DNA from 4 places in the Paenibacillus sp. FSL R5-0473 genome. Region 1 is predicted to be linked to each of the others. Evidence: riboswitches for the same ligand, from Rfam matches in the RefSeq annotation. Region 1 holds a riboswitch; each other region holds the start of a gene.
What was found. Region 1 has a riboswitch for cyclic di-AMP ahead of MKY28_RS08735 (3D domain-containing protein). Riboswitches for the same ligand answer to the same signal wherever they lie in the genome.
Positions count from the first base shown of each region.

Region 2: it holds a riboswitch for cyclic di-AMP, as region 1 does, so the genes downstream of both, MKY28_RS18865 (hypothetical protein) here and MKY28_RS08735 (3D domain-containing protein) in region 1, are expected to answer to the same signal.
Region 3: it holds a riboswitch for cyclic di-AMP, as region 1 does, so the genes downstream of both, MKY28_RS25590 (C40 family peptidase) here and MKY28_RS08735 (3D domain-containing protein) in region 1, are expected to answer to the same signal.
Region 4: it holds a riboswitch for cyclic di-AMP, as region 1 does, so the genes downstream of both, MKY28_RS25970 (3D domain-containing protein) here and MKY28_RS08735 (3D domain-containing protein) in region 1, are expected to answer to the same signal.

Region 1 is NZ_JBBORL010000001.1:1,989,965-1,994,160, reverse strand. It holds gene lpdD (prenylated flavin chaperone LpdD) at 1-43, opposite strand, end outside; gene MKY28_RS08740 (polysaccharide deacetylase family protein) at 199-990, shown strand; gene MKY28_RS08735 (3D domain-containing protein) at 1,098-1,772, opposite strand; cyclic di-AMP (ydaO/yuaA leader) riboswitch at 1,775-1,971, opposite strand; gene MKY28_RS08730 (amino acid ABC transporter ATP-binding protein) at 2,190-2,912, opposite strand; gene MKY28_RS08725 (ABC transporter substrate-binding protein/permease) at 2,899-4,196, opposite strand, start outside.
Region 2 is NZ_JBBORL010000001.1:4,282,141-4,286,336, forward strand. It holds gene MKY28_RS18855 (Nramp family divalent metal transporter) at 1-533, shown strand, start outside; gene MKY28_RS18860 (HAD family hydrolase) at 638-1,321, opposite strand; gene MKY28_RS18865 (hypothetical protein) at 1,449-1,844, opposite strand; cyclic di-AMP (ydaO/yuaA leader) riboswitch at 1,964-2,139, opposite strand; gene MKY28_RS18870 (glutathione peroxidase) at 2,512-2,991, shown strand; tRNA gene MKY28_RS18875 (tRNA-Leu) at 3,138-3,220, opposite strand; gene MKY28_RS18880 (urease accessory protein UreF) at 3,665-4,196, shown strand, end outside.
Region 3 is NZ_JBBORL010000001.1:5,806,821-5,811,016, forward strand. It holds gene MKY28_RS25580 (M1 family metallopeptidase) at 1-996, shown strand, start outside; gene MKY28_RS25585 (hypothetical protein) at 1,007-1,858, shown strand; cyclic di-AMP (ydaO/yuaA leader) riboswitch at 2,104-2,241, shown strand; gene MKY28_RS25590 (C40 family peptidase) at 2,245-2,715, shown strand; gene MKY28_RS25595 (GNAT family N-acetyltransferase) at 3,070-3,564, shown strand; gene MKY28_RS25600 (c-type cytochrome) at 3,715-4,071, shown strand; gene rbsK (ribokinase) at 4,146-4,196, opposite strand, start outside.
Region 4 is NZ_JBBORL010000001.1:5,883,542-5,887,737, reverse strand. It holds gene MKY28_RS25980 (HD domain-containing protein) at 1-347, shown strand, start outside; gene MKY28_RS25975 (TatD family hydrolase) at 680-1,450, shown strand; cyclic di-AMP (ydaO/yuaA leader) riboswitch at 1,692-1,945, shown strand; gene MKY28_RS25970 (3D domain-containing protein) at 2,219-3,403, shown strand; gene rnmV (ribonuclease M5) at 3,559-4,104, shown strand; gene rsmA (16S rRNA (adenine(1518)-N(6)/adenine(1519)-N(6))-dimethyltransferase RsmA) at 4,109-4,196, shown strand, end outside.

The DNA of each region.
Region 1 (4,196 bases):
CAATCACCTGTAAACGTATGGATTTCAAATCATATGTACTCATATCCTATCCACCTACCCTTTTCTATATGTTTATATATGGAGGAATTATGGCTGTCATGAGCTAAATCCGCAATGAAACTTCTCACACTGCGCATATTTTATGGAACCCCCGGGCATACCAAGGAGAACGTCATTTTGGAAAAGGAGGCCGTTATTATGCGCGTACGCCTCATTATGCTGATGGTTATCGTTATTTTTCTAGGGGGATATCATGCTCCAGTTTCATCGCGGGATGTTTCAAGCCCATCAAGTGAATCAGTATCAGGTTCGGATTCTGCAGAAGAAGAACAACTGACATTGGGACAGTTACGTCAAAAATATGCCGATACGTTCAAAACCAATGGTCCTTCAACCAAGAAGGTTGCACTGACTTTTGATGATGTACCTGATCCACGGTTTACTCCACAAGTGCTGGATGTATTGAAGAAATACAATGTCAGAGCTACATTCTTCATCGTGGGTAGTCGTGCTGAGAAACATCCGGATCTAGTGAAACGCATTGTTAAGGAAGGGCATATGGTTGGTAATCACAGCTACAATCATCCTGAATTCAGTAAGCTGTCGATGAATGCCTTTCGCAAACAAATTTTACATACCGGGGATATTATTCAACGTTTGGCGGGTTATACGCCCAAGATGATTCGGCCACCTTATGGAGACATTAATGAAGAACAGCTGAGATGGGCTGCCAAACAACACTATAGCATTGTGAACTGGAACGTAGACTCCCTGGACTGGAAAGGCCTTTCAAAGGAACAGGTGAAAGATAATATCCTGTCTGCCGTAAAACCCGGCTCCATCGTTCTGCAACATGCTGGAGGCGGTGTAGGGTCAAACCTGAACGGCACGATTGAGGCTTTGCCTGAAATTATTGAGGAACTACGTAATCGGGGATATGAACTGGTCACCTTGGACGAAATGCTGGGATTGCCAAAGGCCAAAGATTAAGATGACCGTGATAGAAATAAATGAGAATATTAAAAGGGTGCTGTTCAATCGCGAATTAGCGACTGGCAGACACCCTGTTTGAATTCATTTAAAATGTTATTTTCTCTCTACTTCAGAATGTACAGCTCGATATCCTGAAATCCAAATGAGCTTACAGACTGTTTGCTACCCGGTATAAAGATATCAATCCGGTGACCTTTGATTGCACCGCCCACATCCCGCGCTGTGGCTACAAAAGCCTGTTTTGGCAATCCTGGATGGCTGTGACCAGTTACCAGTACTTTGGTTCCAAGTGGAATTACACTTGGATCAACTGCAATCGTGCCCAGTTCAAGGTCATTTCCGAAATAATCGACTGCACCCCAGCCTCCATTTTCAGACGGATCTGCAGAGTATGCCGTTGCTTTCACGTTAACGGCTTTGCTGTAATCGAATGTTTTACCCCAGGCTTGAACCACTTTGTTATCTGCGTTAACGTCCAAGCTCGCTGTAGTAACAGTCTTCGCTTGGGTCTTGCTCTCCGTTGCCGCAGCAGCTGCTACATTGTTTGCCTTACCGGGAATCGTAATTTTCAAACCACCATAAATGTTGTAAGGTGAAATGTCGTTGTTTGCTTTAACCAACGTGTTCATTGCTACTCCATATTGTTTTGATAAGGTGTAGAAGGTATCCCCTTCTTTGGCCACATGAACTGAATCGGCGTGAGCCGGAACGGCTTGAATGAGCATTGCTGTTGTCAATAATGCTACTGCTGTTTTGGCTATACGTTTCTTGTTAATCATGGTCTTCCTCCCTCATTGTGCCTGCGAAGTTAGTTGTCGGATTCGGATGAGGAGCCCACCCTATAGGTTCTTCATTACATTTGAAACGTTATGTACCCCTAATTCACCCCAAGCAGTGTGCTGTAGATCTTCCCCCTGCACAATCTGCATCGTTACATCCCCCGCACTCCCTGTCCGGAAGTTTCGGCAGAGTTCAATATATCACAATTTTGTAACCTGAACTTGTAGTAATTCTTACCAAATGGTTTTTAGCATGTAAGCATTTGTAAGAATACTGGTTAATTCAGAAAGTTTGGTTGACCCGATTCCTTTACATTTGGTAACAGAATAGTTACTTTTCCGAATCCATACGTCATTATTATCCATAAAAAATAGCGTTACCGACTCGAAGTCAGTAACGCTATTTGATCACATCGTTTAGAGTACTTTCGCAAGAAAATCACGTGTACGTGAATTTTTGGGTGCTCCAAACACCTCATCAGGTGTTCCCTCTTCCACAATAACCCCGCCATCCATGAACAAGATGCGGTCTCCCACTTCACGTGCGAAACCCATCTCATGGGTTACGATGACCATCGTCATTCCGCCTTCTGCAAGACGTTTCATGACATCCAGCACTTCGCCGACCATCTCAGGATCCAGTGCCGACGTAGGCTCGTCAAACAGCATCACATGCGGCTGCATGGCCAATGCTCTAGCAATGGCGATCCGCTGCTTCTGTCCACCAGACAGCTGATTCGGGAATGTATCTTTTTTATCGTACAAGCCCACGGTGTTAAGCAGATCAGCAGCAATTTTCTCCGCTTCCTGAGTGGATTGTTTCTTCACTTTAATTGGAGCAATCGTGATGTTTTGCTCTACCGTTTTGTGTGGGAACAGGTTGAAGTGCTGGAACACCATGCCCATTTTCTCACGAGTTGCGTTAATGTTATGCTTGGGGTCCGTGATTGACACGCCTTCAAAATCAATCTCTCCTGAGGTAGGCTGTTCCAACAGGTTCAGACAACGTAAGAAAGTACTTTTACCTGAACCGGAAGGGCCGATGACTACAACAACCTCACCTTTGCCAATCGTCACGTTAATGCCCTTAAGCACATCGTTATTACCATAAGATTTGTGTAATTGTCTAACGTCTATCACTTGCACTCAACTTCCTTTCCAGTCGTCCCAGCAGCTTGGACAAAATGAACGTCATTACAAAGTAGATGGCTGCTGCAATCAAAAATGGACTCAAGCCTTGGTACGTAATGTTTTTGACTACACTTGCCTGATACATAATGTCCACCATACCGATAACGGAGATAATGGAGGATTCTTTGATGATGGTTATGAATTCATTACCGATCGCTGGTAATACAGCTTTGAAGGCTTGTGGCAATATGATATAACGCATCGCGGCGCCTCTTCCCATACCTAATGAACGCGCTGCCTCCAACTGACCACGATCCACACCTTGGATACCTGCACGGAAAATCTCCGCCAGATAGGCACCACTATTGATTGAAAGCGTAATGATACCTGCCTGAAGTGCAGTGAAGTTAATGCCAAAGCTCAGAGAAAAACCATAGTAAATAATCATCAATTGTACCAGCATCGGTGTGCCACGGATCACTTCAACGTATGCCGTACCGATCCAGCGCAAGATTGCAGCGTCATGCAAACGGAACAAACAGATGATCAATCCAATAATTACCCCGAAGATAACCCCAAGTGCAGACAACAGAAGTGTGTATCCTACACCTGTAGCATAGAAACTTTTGTACTCCCAGAATACTTGGAAAATATTTTGTGATTTGTTCGCTTTATCCGCCATCAAGAGGCTGGCGTCCGTCACCATCTGATTGATTTTATCTTCGCTTTTCAGTCGCTCCAGTGTTCCATTTACTGCAGCTAGCAGCTCGGTATTACCTTTACGAATCCCGATTGCCGCTTCTGCTTGTTCTTCGTCCGGAACAGCAGCAGCAAGTCCAATGATATCGTCCAGATAACCTGCAGCAACGGTATCTTCAACGATTGCCGCATCAATGCGTTTTGTTTGCAGTTGAAGCACGATATCCGAGATTTTATCCAGCGCAGTAAGCTTCGCTCCTGGAATACTCTGTCCGATCGTTTCCTGAATGGAGCCTTTCTGAACGCCAATCTTCGCATTTTCAAGTTCTGCCATAGTTGGATATTTGTCTTTATCCACATTTCGAACCATAATCACTTGTTTTGATTTATAATAGGTGTCGGAAAAATCGATACTTTTCTTCCGCTCATCCGTCGGCGTCATACCTGAAATCACCAGATCAACACGCCCGCTCTGCAATGAAGGCAGGAGACCGTCGAAGCCCATATCCTCAATCACAAGCTCAGCGCCAAGATCTTTGGCAATCTCTTTGGCGATCTCTATATCGAAGCCAACGATTTCATCTTTGCCATTAA
Region 2 (4,196 bases), 2.3 Mb from region 1:
TGACACTGGCCCTGTTCATCAATGCGGCCATCCTGATTGTATCTGCTGCTGTATTCCACAGTGCTGGTATGACGCAGGTTGCCGAGATCGCAGATGCCTATCATCTGCTGACACCTCTATTGGGTACTACGGTTGCAAGTATTCTGTTCGGTGTGGCGCTGTTAGCATCAGGTCAGAACTCTACCCTTACAGGTACACTCGCTGGACAGATCGTTATGGAAGGTTTCCTGAACATTCGAATTCCGGCTTGGCTGCGCAGACTGGTCACACGTCTGATCGCCATCATCCCGGCGGTAATTGTGACAGCCATTGCAGGAGAACATGGCACAGAAGAACTGCTCATTTTGAGCCAGGTCGTGCTGTCGCTTCAATTGCCCTTTGCTGTAATTCCCCTGGTGATGTTCACAAGTGATAAAAAAAGCATGGGTGCATTCGCCAACAAATTGTGGCTTAAAATCATCTCATGGGTCATTGCCGCAATTATCGTTGTGCTGAATGTATATCTGATCATTCAGACGATCCGGTTGTTCTAATCTCATTTTAATTGGCTAAATACTAAAAAGGCTGATCAACTCCGGTATTTTATACCCAGTTGATCAGCCTTTATTGTTGCAATCCAATAAACAACCATCTGCATCTAATCCTGATTTGGTATCAATAACGGCAAGAGTTGATCCAATGAATCAACGGTCCAATCCGCACGTTTGTCATCCGATAGTTCTGGCTGGAATCTTCCGTAACCCTGCATAATTCGAATCGTACGCATGCCCAGCTTCCGAGCAGGTATAATGTCGTTATCGATCCGATCGCCGATCATGACGGCTTCCTCCGGTTCACAACCGGCCTGCTTCAAGGCCACAGCGTATAACTCAGGGTCTGGCTTGGACACTCCTTCTTCAGCCGAACATGCCAGAACATCAACATACTTCCGCAAGCCGTAGCTCTCCAGTCTCTCTTCCGTTCCAGGACTCTGATTGGCAATAATGCCAATGTGATAATGCCGTGACAACTGCTGAAGAACGGAATCTGCTGAAGGAAAAGGACGTTCAAGATCTTTTTGAAACTTCAGCTTGTCCTGAATCTGTTTCTGATGCCCCTCGTCTTCAACGAATGTGCGAATCGCCACTCTCATAGGCCATTGCTCATATTTTCGGTAACAGCTCGCGAACAGTTCGCGTACCGCCTCAATTGTCACCGGATACCCCAAAGCACAAGCTTCACGGACAAACTGTCCGATAATATCATCAACCGGCTCCCATTCATCCACCAGCGTATCTCCAACATCAAAAAACAACCATTTCAATCCACCTACATCCGGCACTCCAATTCCTCCTTGTAAGCATAAAAAAGAAGACTCACCATCCTGCATGAGTCTCCTCAAACTTCCGTTTATCGATACATTCAATTATAACAGGCACCTTACACCTGAGCAATCAGAAGCTATGGCATTAACCATTGAGGAGAAAGCCAACTTCCCCATTGAGCGAATATACAATCCGGTCTGCGCCCATGCCCCGATAGATGCCCTTAGGATGACTCTGCTCCGTAATGACGCACAGGGATTTCGATGTCCATGAACGGCAGATCTGTAAATAACGACAGGTCAGATTCAGGCTGTTCTCGAAAATAAACACGTTGCCTACGCTGCCCTGCGGCAAAAACCATTTTTGAGCTGCAGCCGTATTCATGCGAATAACATGTTCTACTCCGATTCTACGGAGTCTGCGCTCTTCCCCTGCACTGTTGGTTAGAACGGCAAACGGCATTTTTTTGTACATCAGCAATTTGATAAATTTGCGTCCTGCTTCATTTGGAGCAGTCACTAAGACCATCTCAGTATCCATCATTCGTTCCTCCCTTGGCGTGAAAAGACAACAAAAAAAGAAGCGTGGGGGACCAAGGCCTCCCGAACGCTTCTTAAATAACCCATGGCGAAAACACCATGAACCAGCGTACGGCTTGTTGCCTCTCCCTTTAACGCTTACGAGGTTAGCTGACGGATTCGGGCGCGAGAGTCGCCCTATTTCCGGCTGTCACCGGAAAATTCACCCCATGAATGCCCACTGTCCTGGACAGCGCATTCCGTTGGTTCCCCCGTTTTCCACTCATCAATGAATGGAAACTCAGCGATTAAAACATCGTTCGTATATCTTAAGGATAAGATCGAGCGATATTATCGTTTGTTTCGTTTTTCAAGTACATTTTAGTTTAAATTGAAATTACGTTATGAATCATACACCCGTGCCATGTCGGTGTAAAGTCCGCCCAGATCATCAAATCGGCAGATTTTTGCCAATTCCTATCCATAATAACGCTTACAACAAAGTTATACTCTATCTATCTCTTCAAGGCTATCTAATTCTCACTCTGGCGTAAATCACTTCGCAATTCATTCACGTATTCAGCACAACTTGCCTGTTTTGATTCTTTTAACACCATATTAGTTTTGCAATATTTAATTGCAACCAATATAATAGAAGATATAAGAGTAAATAAATGGAGGCGATTTAGATGACAGTCTACGATTACAAAGTGAATACCCTTCGCGGTCAAGAAGTTGAAATGTCCGACTACCGTGACAAAGTGCTCCTGATTGTGAATACGGCAAGCTCATGCGGCCTTACCCCTCAATTCAAAGGTCTGCAAGAATTGCAAGACAAGTTTCAAGATGCTCCATTTGAAGTGCTTGGTTTCCCAAGCAACCAGTTTGCACAGGAAAAAGGATCTTCCGACGATATTGCCGAGTTCTGTCAGATGAATTATGGCGTGAGCTTTCCCATGTTTGAGAAAATTGATGTGAACGGCTCAAGCGCTCACCCTCTTTTCCAACACCTGAGCACAGAAGCTCCTGGCCTGCTTGGCTCCAAAGCAATCAAATGGAATTTCACCAAATTCCTCGTGGATCAGAACGGACAGGTCATTAAACGTTATGCTCCCAAAACAACACCGGACAAGATTGAAGAAGATATCAAGAATTTGCTGCAAAAATAATACACAGGCCACCCGTAGCCGGTAGGTAGAGCAACATTCCTCCGGTAATGGATGGCCTTTTTTCAACCCAGATGTCATACTGTTCGAAAAAGACAAAAAAAGAAGCTTCCCATTAATGGAAAGCTTCTTTTTAATCGTTCATATGATGCGGTCGAGAGGACTCGAACCTCCACGGGCATACGCCCACTACCCCCTCAAGATAGCGTGTCTGCCATTCCACCACGACCGCATGTCGTAAATAATCGGCAACAGAATTGATTATACCGGGTTCAGAACTAAAAGTAAAGTATTTTTTAATACTTCTTTTTCAGCTAGGCATTTTCATCAAAAATCGCATAATCTCGTCATCATTACCCATGAACTGCATATTATTAGATTTGATCCCCTCTCTTTAGGTAAGAGCCGATCTTGTTGGTTCATTTATATATAGTCCTTCCTTATATATAGTCCTCCCTGCACTTCGTAAAATAAATAACACAATAAGTTATATAAAATAACACAAATATTAAATTCCATATTTAATCCATTAAATTTCACGGATACTATTGACAAAAAGCGGATATTTATGGGATGATAACTATCATATAATTCGGATTTTTAAACATAAAGCAAACAAAAAGGAATATAAATGTCACTTTAAGTGACATTTAACGAACACAGGAGGCGAATGATTGTGAACCGTGGGAATAAGCTGCTCGATTATGTCAAACTGCTTGATTCCTCTATTCAGGTTGGAGGGTTCACCCATTCCTTCGGCATGGATATCCATATCAGGGAGGGTACCATTCGTAATGCTGAAGATCTCGAATCATTCATGCGTTGTCAGTTGCATCCGAGCATCGTTCGTCTTGAAGGTATGGCTATCAAAGGCATCTATACCGCAACAGATCACAAGGATACATGGCGGATAGCTCTGATCGACAAGCTCGTCCATGTTCAGCGAACCCCTGGAGATCTCAGAGAACAAGCTGCCGCCATGGGTAAACGATTGATCAGACTCGCACGCGCTCTGCACCCCTGGATTGAATTCAGCCAGCTCGAACAGATCTTTGCCAAATATGATTCGGTTGGCTGCCTCTCCACTGTTCACGCCTGGATTAACCACCACCTCGACATCCCGGTCGAGGAGGCGGTCCTTGGTTACCTGCATTCAGCCATGAATGCCTGCATAACCGAAGCCTCCAAAGTCATTCCCCTGAACAACG
Region 3 (4,196 bases), 3.8 Mb from region 1:
GATCTGAAAGAACGTTACTTCTACGCCGCGAAGGCCGCTCTAGCCAATTATAGCAAATGGTTTGGCCCATATCCTTACGCTACCTTATCCATCGTAGTTCCACCCAAAGCGGGGAACGGCGCTGGAGGTATGGAATACCCTACGCTAGTTACGGCCTTTGGAGCCGATGATACTACTCCGGGTTATGACCTGGAACGTACCGTAGTCCACGAGATTGGACACCAGTACTTCTACGGCATGGTTGCCAGCAACGAATTCGAGGAAGCCTGGCTGGATGAGGGATTCACCTCTTATGCAGAAGACAAACTGATGGAGCAGGAATACGGATTGATTCCGAATCTGCCGGTACAATCGGGACTGATTACGTCTCCTTCATCCTTAACACAAGAATCCTGGAAGTTCGATTCACAGAATGAGTATGCAGCCAATGTCTATACACGTGGCAAACTTGTATTGCTTGGTATCGAACATCAAGTCGGCGCAAAAAAGATGGAACGTATTCTCTCTACCTATGTGAAGAAGTACCGTTTCAAACATCCCACTTCGGCTGATTTCCAGAAAATTGTGGAACAAGTGACCCGCACTTCCTGGTCTGATTATTTTGACCAATATGTCTATGGTAACGGGATGGCTGACTTTGCTGTAGAGAAGATTCGTGTTACGCCCGTACAGAAAGACGGTCAAACATTGTACGAGTCATCCGTGACAATTGCAAAAAAAGGCAGTGATTACAGCGCCGTTCCTGTTCGTATTGCTTTTGAAGACGGACATATCCTCACCAAGCAATGGAATGGCAAAGAAGATCGCATCACGTATAAATTAACTCACACATCCCCCGTATCCTGGGCCATGACCGATCCCCTGTACTCGATCGTGCTGGAGAACCGCCATATGAACAATTTCCTGAAATCCGGACTGGATGAGCGGGCGAAGTCCCGCTGGAGCATGAGTGTAACCAAACTAATAGAAGCCATATTTGGAGGTCTGTCATGGTGAGGTGGAAACGGTGAAAGCGAAAATACGTGAAGGCTGGTTTCTCGTCCGTCAGCATATGTTCATTGCCGCACTCTTATTTCTTTATCAACTCATTTGGGGATATTTCTTCTATCGAATGGTACAATCGGCGGTCATCCCACTACTCCTTCGCTATCCAGATGCTGATGCCGGTGAGCTGAGTACACTTTTGTTCAAAATGGAAAGTCAACTTAACCTGTCTACCCATCCGGAGGTTCATCGTTATCTATGGATTCTAGGGGGCATGCTGCTAGTTCGCATGTTGATCAGCCCCCTCATTCAGGCAGGACTGCTCTACTCACTTCAGCACTTTAATTCTACAGAAGAGCGTATCCCCTTTGTCCGCGGAATCAAAAATCTGTGGAAACCGATGCTGCTGCTCCACACCATACGTACATTATTGATACTTCTGCCCGCCTACTGGCTCATACCGAAGCTCTACTCGATTCTCATGGACGGATTTCATTCCCTTCAATTACTGTTGCCTGGTATACCTTATGTTGCTGCCTGGGTTGTATATGGTTGGATCATCCACCATGTCATACTCTACATGCAGTTCGGTGTTTCGGCACCAGAAGGAGAAGGCGGGGCTCACGGTACCCTCAAAGCCCTCTGGATTGCACTGCGTCATCTCATCGCTGTAATCGGCATTGCATTACTGCTGGGCGGAGTACACCTGCTCGTCTTTGGGGCATTCACTACAGCCTCATGGTTATTAACAGGACTGACCGGACTTATACTACAACAGACGTATCCACTTGCCAGATGTCTATTGAGTCTGTGGAAAATATGCAGCCATTTCCGATTATGGCAGTCCAAAATATCCAAAGGTGAGAGCAGATAGTTTAAAAATTGTTACCATCACATGTTAAACTCATGGCCTAATATGTACTTATAAATAGGCAAACCTCAACCTTTCCCCGTCAAAGGTCGAGGTTTTTTTTGCTAATTTTGTTGCTAAACGTTGCCAAAGCCGTACTCCTCTGTTACAATAATCGCAGTGAGTTTTTAGTAACAACTTTGTAATCTTTACATTCATATTTGTAACTACTTAAAATTAAATCGTCATTTCTTGATTTCGCAGGTGCATAACTAGCATAGCCAAATTCCTGGCACCTGGGAAGCGGGGGAACCAGTTATGGGTGAATTGATCTTGCTACAGAGGGATCATAGGGGACCTTCAACCGAATCCTTAAGCTAACCTCGCAGGCATTGGAAGGGGAATATCTCTTGTTCAAGAAGAAATTAACCGCAGCTGTACTTAGCATCACATTCGCTTTATCGCTTGGTGCAGGTAGCGCATTCGCAGATTCAAAGATGGACAAAGTAATTGATTCAGCAATGGGAACTACATATCAAAGTGGAGGAACAACGCTCAACGGCTTTGACTGCTCCGGATTTACACGGTATGTATTCGACAAGTTGGGTATTGATTTGGCACGCCAATCCAGTTCCCAATTCGACATGGGCGATTCCGTATCCCGCATGGAAATGAGAGCTGGCGATCTGGTGTTCTTTAATACAACAGGTAAAGGCGTATCCCATGTAGGAATCTTTGTAGGGGATGGAAAGTTCGCACACTCCTCTTCTTCCAAAGGCGTTACGATCAGTGCATTGAGTGAAAACTATTGGGCCAATCGTTATGTTGGCGCGAAACGGATTATGAGCACGGACGCATATGAATCACTGGCCCTTGACTAGGGACAAGCTGAGCAACATGATGCTGTAACCATTAACCATACTGGAACGAAGCAAGAAGCATAACAGAACCGCCCGGTACATTCTCCGCAGGAATGTATCCGGCGGTTTTTTTGTGCTTCAATCCTTATTCATGTTGCAAGTTATACTCGGGGCATATCCTGCGACATCAACAGGTTCATTTTGCGTTCGTTCGTCCGTGCCCTTATGATGTTTTTACCCATCCCGTTATAATATAAACGAAATTACCGGAACTTTTGTTTCATTTTTTTTCTTGGAAGGAAGACTTGCTAAATGAACATCTCTTTTGTAGAGTGGACAAAGAGTTCTGTTTCAAGGAAAGGAGCATGCAGGTGTATGAAGGAAACCCCTGTGACGTTTCACGTTGTACCCATGCGAGAAGAACATGCGGAGCTTATCTGCAGTTGGCAGTATGATCCGCCTTACAATATCTACAGCTGGCTCCCCTGGGAGCAGATGAAGGCTCTGGAAGTGGAATTCGGAGATGCACAGCTGCGGCAGGAGCAATATGCAATCGTCCTGGATCAGAACGATCGTATATGTGGGTTTGCTCAATACTTCCCACTTCAAGGGGTAACCCGGATTGGCCTTGGCATGCATCCAGAGCTGTGTGGTCAGGGTCAAGGGACAGCTTTTGTCTCTGCCATTGTACAGGAAGCTATTCGCCGAAATCCCACGAATGAGATTGATCTGGAAGTACTCACTTGGAATGCTCGTGCCATTCAAGTCTATCTGAAGAGTGGATTTATCACCCAGGATACATACGAACGACAGACCCCAAGCGGCTTGAAGCCCTTTCACTGTATGGTTTATGAAGGGCCTCGCGGTTAGAATCCATTGCAAAACAACCAAATTTGCCCCTTGTTATGTGATTAGTTCAAAAAATTCCCACAAAATGCTATGATGTCAGTACAGGTTCCGTTATAATGATATGGATAGTTTCAGGTTAGATGATCTTTCATTCTGGAGGGGACATAAGGGATGCACAAATGGATCATGAGCGGAGTATTTTTTGCAGCATGCGCTTTAGCTATTGTTTTAATGTTTACGCTTCCAGGGAAAGAAGAAGTGGCCGAAGAAGCCAAGCCAACCATGCCGGAAGTAACATTGGATGCCGGACAAGCTGAAGCACTGGTCAAAGCCAATTGTATTTCCTGTCACGGGGATCAGCTTCAAGGTGGCGTAGGACCTGCTCTGGCAAACATCGGCAGCCAGGATGATCTGGAGAAGATCTATTCTACGATTGTCAAAGGTAAAGGTGGCATGCCTTCCTTCAAGGGCAAACTGCAGGACGAAGAGATTGCAAATATCGCCATGTGGCTGTCAGAGAAGAAATAATCTCTGCACACGCATAACAAAGAGGCGCTTAGTCCCCTTTTGGGAGAATAAGAGCCTCTTTGTTATATCAATTATTAAGCCTCTGCGGCATGCTCAGCCAGAAAGGCCTCAACTTCACGTGCGGA
Region 4 (4,196 bases), 3.9 Mb from region 1:
TGGATCGCAAGTTATATAAGTATGTAGAGCTTGAACAGGTCGACTTGACAATGATGGAAGAGATTCGGGAAGCTTTTGTACAGGCTGGCCTCGATCCCGAATATGATCTTGAAATTGATTTTCCTTCGGATAATCCGTATGATGTGTTTCGTCCGGATGAATCCACAGATAAGCAGATTCTTCTTCTGGATCGACAGGACAATTTACGTGAGTTGTCAGAAGTATCTGACATTGTCCGTTCCATCAGTGGGCTTCACCGAGGGAAACATCATTTGTATTACCCGCAAAACAAGGTGGATGCGATTATTCACGAATTACCGTCACATATACGCCCCTATTTCTTGTAATCGTGTGGGTATAATCCGATGAAGAATTTCGATATCAAAACACTTTCTAAAAGAGCTATTTTCCATGATACAGTAATCTGCTTTAATGGGGAGTATATGTAGATCGACATAATTTTGTAAATGCAAGTAGACAGAATGAGCACAATCAACAATATATAGATCAGAATATCCGTATATCTTCTATATATTGTATTTGTGAAGAAACAAACGTAATGATGTAATACACAGATACCCAAAATGTTTTATGTATGAGTCATTGAATTATTGAATTTTACAAATTGGATTTTGAAAAAGAAGATAGTCGTTATTTCGACATGAAGGGAGATACAGACATGATGCTGTTCGACACACATACACATCTGGATGCACCACAATTCGACGAGGACCGCGAGGACATGATTCAGCGTGCTGTGGATGCAGGAGTTGGTCGCATGATCAACATTGGCTTTAACCGGGAGACAATTCCAACCACAATGAAACTTGCCGAAACGTATGACTTTATATATGCAGCTGTAGGGTGGCATCCCGTAGATGCGATCACAATGCAGGAGGGCGATTTGGAGTGGATTGCATCTTTATGCAAGCATGAAAAAGTGGTTGCAATCGGTGAGATTGGATTGGATTATCACTGGGATACTTCACCAAAAGAAATACAGCATCGCGTATTACGACAACAAATTGCTTTGGCGCGTGAAGTGAACATGCCAATTGTCATCCATAATCGGGATGCACATGAGGATATCATAAGAATTTTGCGTGAAGAGAAGGCGGGCGAAGTTGGTGGTGTGATGCACTCGTTCTCGGGCAGCTGGGAAACAGCAAAAAGTTGTCTCGATATGGGCTTCCATCTCTCCTTCGGAGGACCGATCACATTCAAAAATGCAAAGCAACCCAAAGAGGTGCTGGAGAAGGTTCCTATGGATCGGTTTTTCATTGAAACAGATGCTCCATATTTGACACCGCACCCTTATCGTGGGAAGCGAAATGAGACAGCGCATGTACGTCTGGTTGCAGAGGCAGCTGCGGAAATTAAAGGCATTTCGGTGGAGGAAATTGCTGCAATAACAACCAAAAATGCCATGGAACGATTTGGGATTCGTTAAAAAAACGAGCAAATGAGGTGAAAAAGGCAGGTAAGCGGAGGTAATTTGCCCTTTGATCCAAATAAATCAAGAATATTACAATATTTTAACCAAATATTCAGAAAAACGTACTTGATCAACGCTTTACAACATGCATCAAAACAGGATATCATCTTTTCAGTGAATTGTTGTGCGGAAAATTGGACAGATGTTCGGGGGATGAACAAAGGGACACTTTCCGATGAAACAACATTACTTTCATGAATCAGTCTCGCTGAGTCTCCGTTATCGGAGAGCGGGGGAACCAATAGGGCTTAAACATCGGTGTATTTGGCCGATGCGCAACGTTCGCTGACCCAAAAGCAGCGAAGGGAACTGCGAAGCCGTATTTGATTTCTTCTTTGGGTCTCGGGGTGAATTCAAGGGCGTCCGCCATGAGCGGGTGACCCAAGATAGGGCGGCTCTCTTTCGCCCGAACCCGACAGCTAACCTCGCAAGCGGAAAAAGAGAGGCAACCTCGTGCATGAATTTCCGATATTCAGAATCATTCGGAAGCCACGAAAGAGTTCCTCTTACACTCTTTCTTTGGCTTTTTTGTTTTTGAATAAAAGAAATATTGTCATCATACGGTAGGTATTCAGGAGGATGACATCATGTTGCGAAGATTGATTCATGGTGCAGAACCGGATTATGTTGGTCCAATCTGTGTTCTGTAGAAAATTTGGTATAGTCACGTCAAAGACATCATGCATTACTTTAGACGGCGAGGCTATGAAGGAGGACGGAGAAGTGGGCACATTCCAACCAGAAGAGACCCATGAGTCACGATCATCCAGTAAGTCTTTCGCGTTGCGGTGGAAGCATGAGAACATGCGTCAAATGGCATTGATCGCGATTTTCTCAATTGCGCTTACAATCATGATCTTGTTAGTCGTTTACGGTCAGGCCGGGAAACAAATTTCACTGGTTATTGATGGCAAAGCTCAGGTGGTAGAGACTCGTACAGGAATGCTTCAGGAAATGCTGGAGGAGCAGTCGATCACAGTCAGCCCTCACGATAAGGTATCCATGTCCATGAATGGGGCGTTAACAGATGGAGACCGAATCGTTATTGAGCGGGCCGTTCCAGTTAACATTACGGCAGACGGAGACACCAAGACTCTGTATACAACCGATTCATCGGTAGAAGATGCAATTCAAAAATCAGGTATTCAAGTTGAAAGTAATGATAAAGTGTATCCGGCGCTTGGAACTGCTATCAAAGCGGAGATGAAGATTCGTGTAGTGCGCGTAACAAAGCGTACAGTGGATGTAGAGCAACCGATCGCTTACAAAGTCATTAAAACGGCTGACCCTAGCTTGTACAAAGGTGATAACCGTGTCGTTGTGAACGGCAAAGAAGGCACAATTGTACAGCATATCGAAAAGGTATTTCAGGATGGAGAATTGGTCTCCAAAAAAATGGTTGGCAAATCTGTCGCTAATAATCGTGTAGATAAAGTGATCGCTGTCGGCACCAAAGCAAAACCGGTCGTGAAGGAACCTGAGATTCAGACCGTATCGGCTCAAACGTCAACAACCAAAAAGGCTACAACAACGAACTCGAAGAAAACATCTGCCTCGGGCAGCAAAGTAATTACCGTATCCGGAACTTCTTTTAAATACTCCAAAGTACTTAAAAATGTATCCATGACTGCCTACTCTTCCGAAGAGCCTGGCATTGGTACTAAAACGGCTTCTGGTACTCGTGTAACAGAAGGACGCACCATTGCGGTTGATCCCAAAGTCATTCCAATTGGCTGGTGGGTATATATCGAAGGTCTGGGATTCCGTCGTGCGGAAGATACAGGCGGTGCCATTAAAGGCAACAAAATTGATGTGTATTATGACAGTGTGAAGCATGCCCTGAATTTTGGACGTAAGAAAGGCAAAACGGTCTACGTGATCGGTCCGGTGAAGCCGGAAGCGAACTAAAATCGTTTTACTTTGAAATGGGAATGCTATAAAATAGTTGCATGAATGATTCATGCGGAATATGCGGCGGAGGAGTCTGAATTCAGTCTCCCCCGCCGTTTGGCAGAGAAGAGGATATTCCTCTTCTTTTTGCGTTAGAAAGGAAGAAATGGAACATGATAAAAGAAGTCATTGTGGTGGAAGGCCGTGACGATACGGTAGCTATCCGTCGGGCCGTGGAGGCCGATACCATAGAAACAGGTGGATCAGCCATCAACCAACGCATTCTGAAGCGGATTGCGCTTGCTCAGGAGAGACGGGGAGTCATTGTACTGACAGATCCGGATCATGCTGGCGAACGCATTCGTAAAATTATTGCGAACAAGGTCCCTGGCTGCAAACATGCCTTCATTCCGGAAGCCGATGCAACGCGCAAAGGGGACATTGGGGTGGAGAATGCCTCACCAGAGGCGATCCGTCATGCTCTGGCGCGCGTACATACTTCATACGAAGGTGCTCCGAGCCTGATCGATTGGGAGGACCTGATCGCGGCAGGACTTATCGTGCATCCGCAGGCTGCTGCACGTCGCATGGAGATGGGCAATCTGCTAGGCATCGGTTATTGTAACGGGAAGCAGTTCCACAAACGTCTCAGTGTATTTCAGATTACACGGGAAGAATTCTCTACAGCATTAGCGCAAATTGAACGTGAAGGATTGTGAGCATATGAAGAACATGGAAGAGACGATTGAAATTGCAACGCCCAAGCGTACGAAAGAGATTATTCAAAGACACGGATTCTCATTTAAGAAAA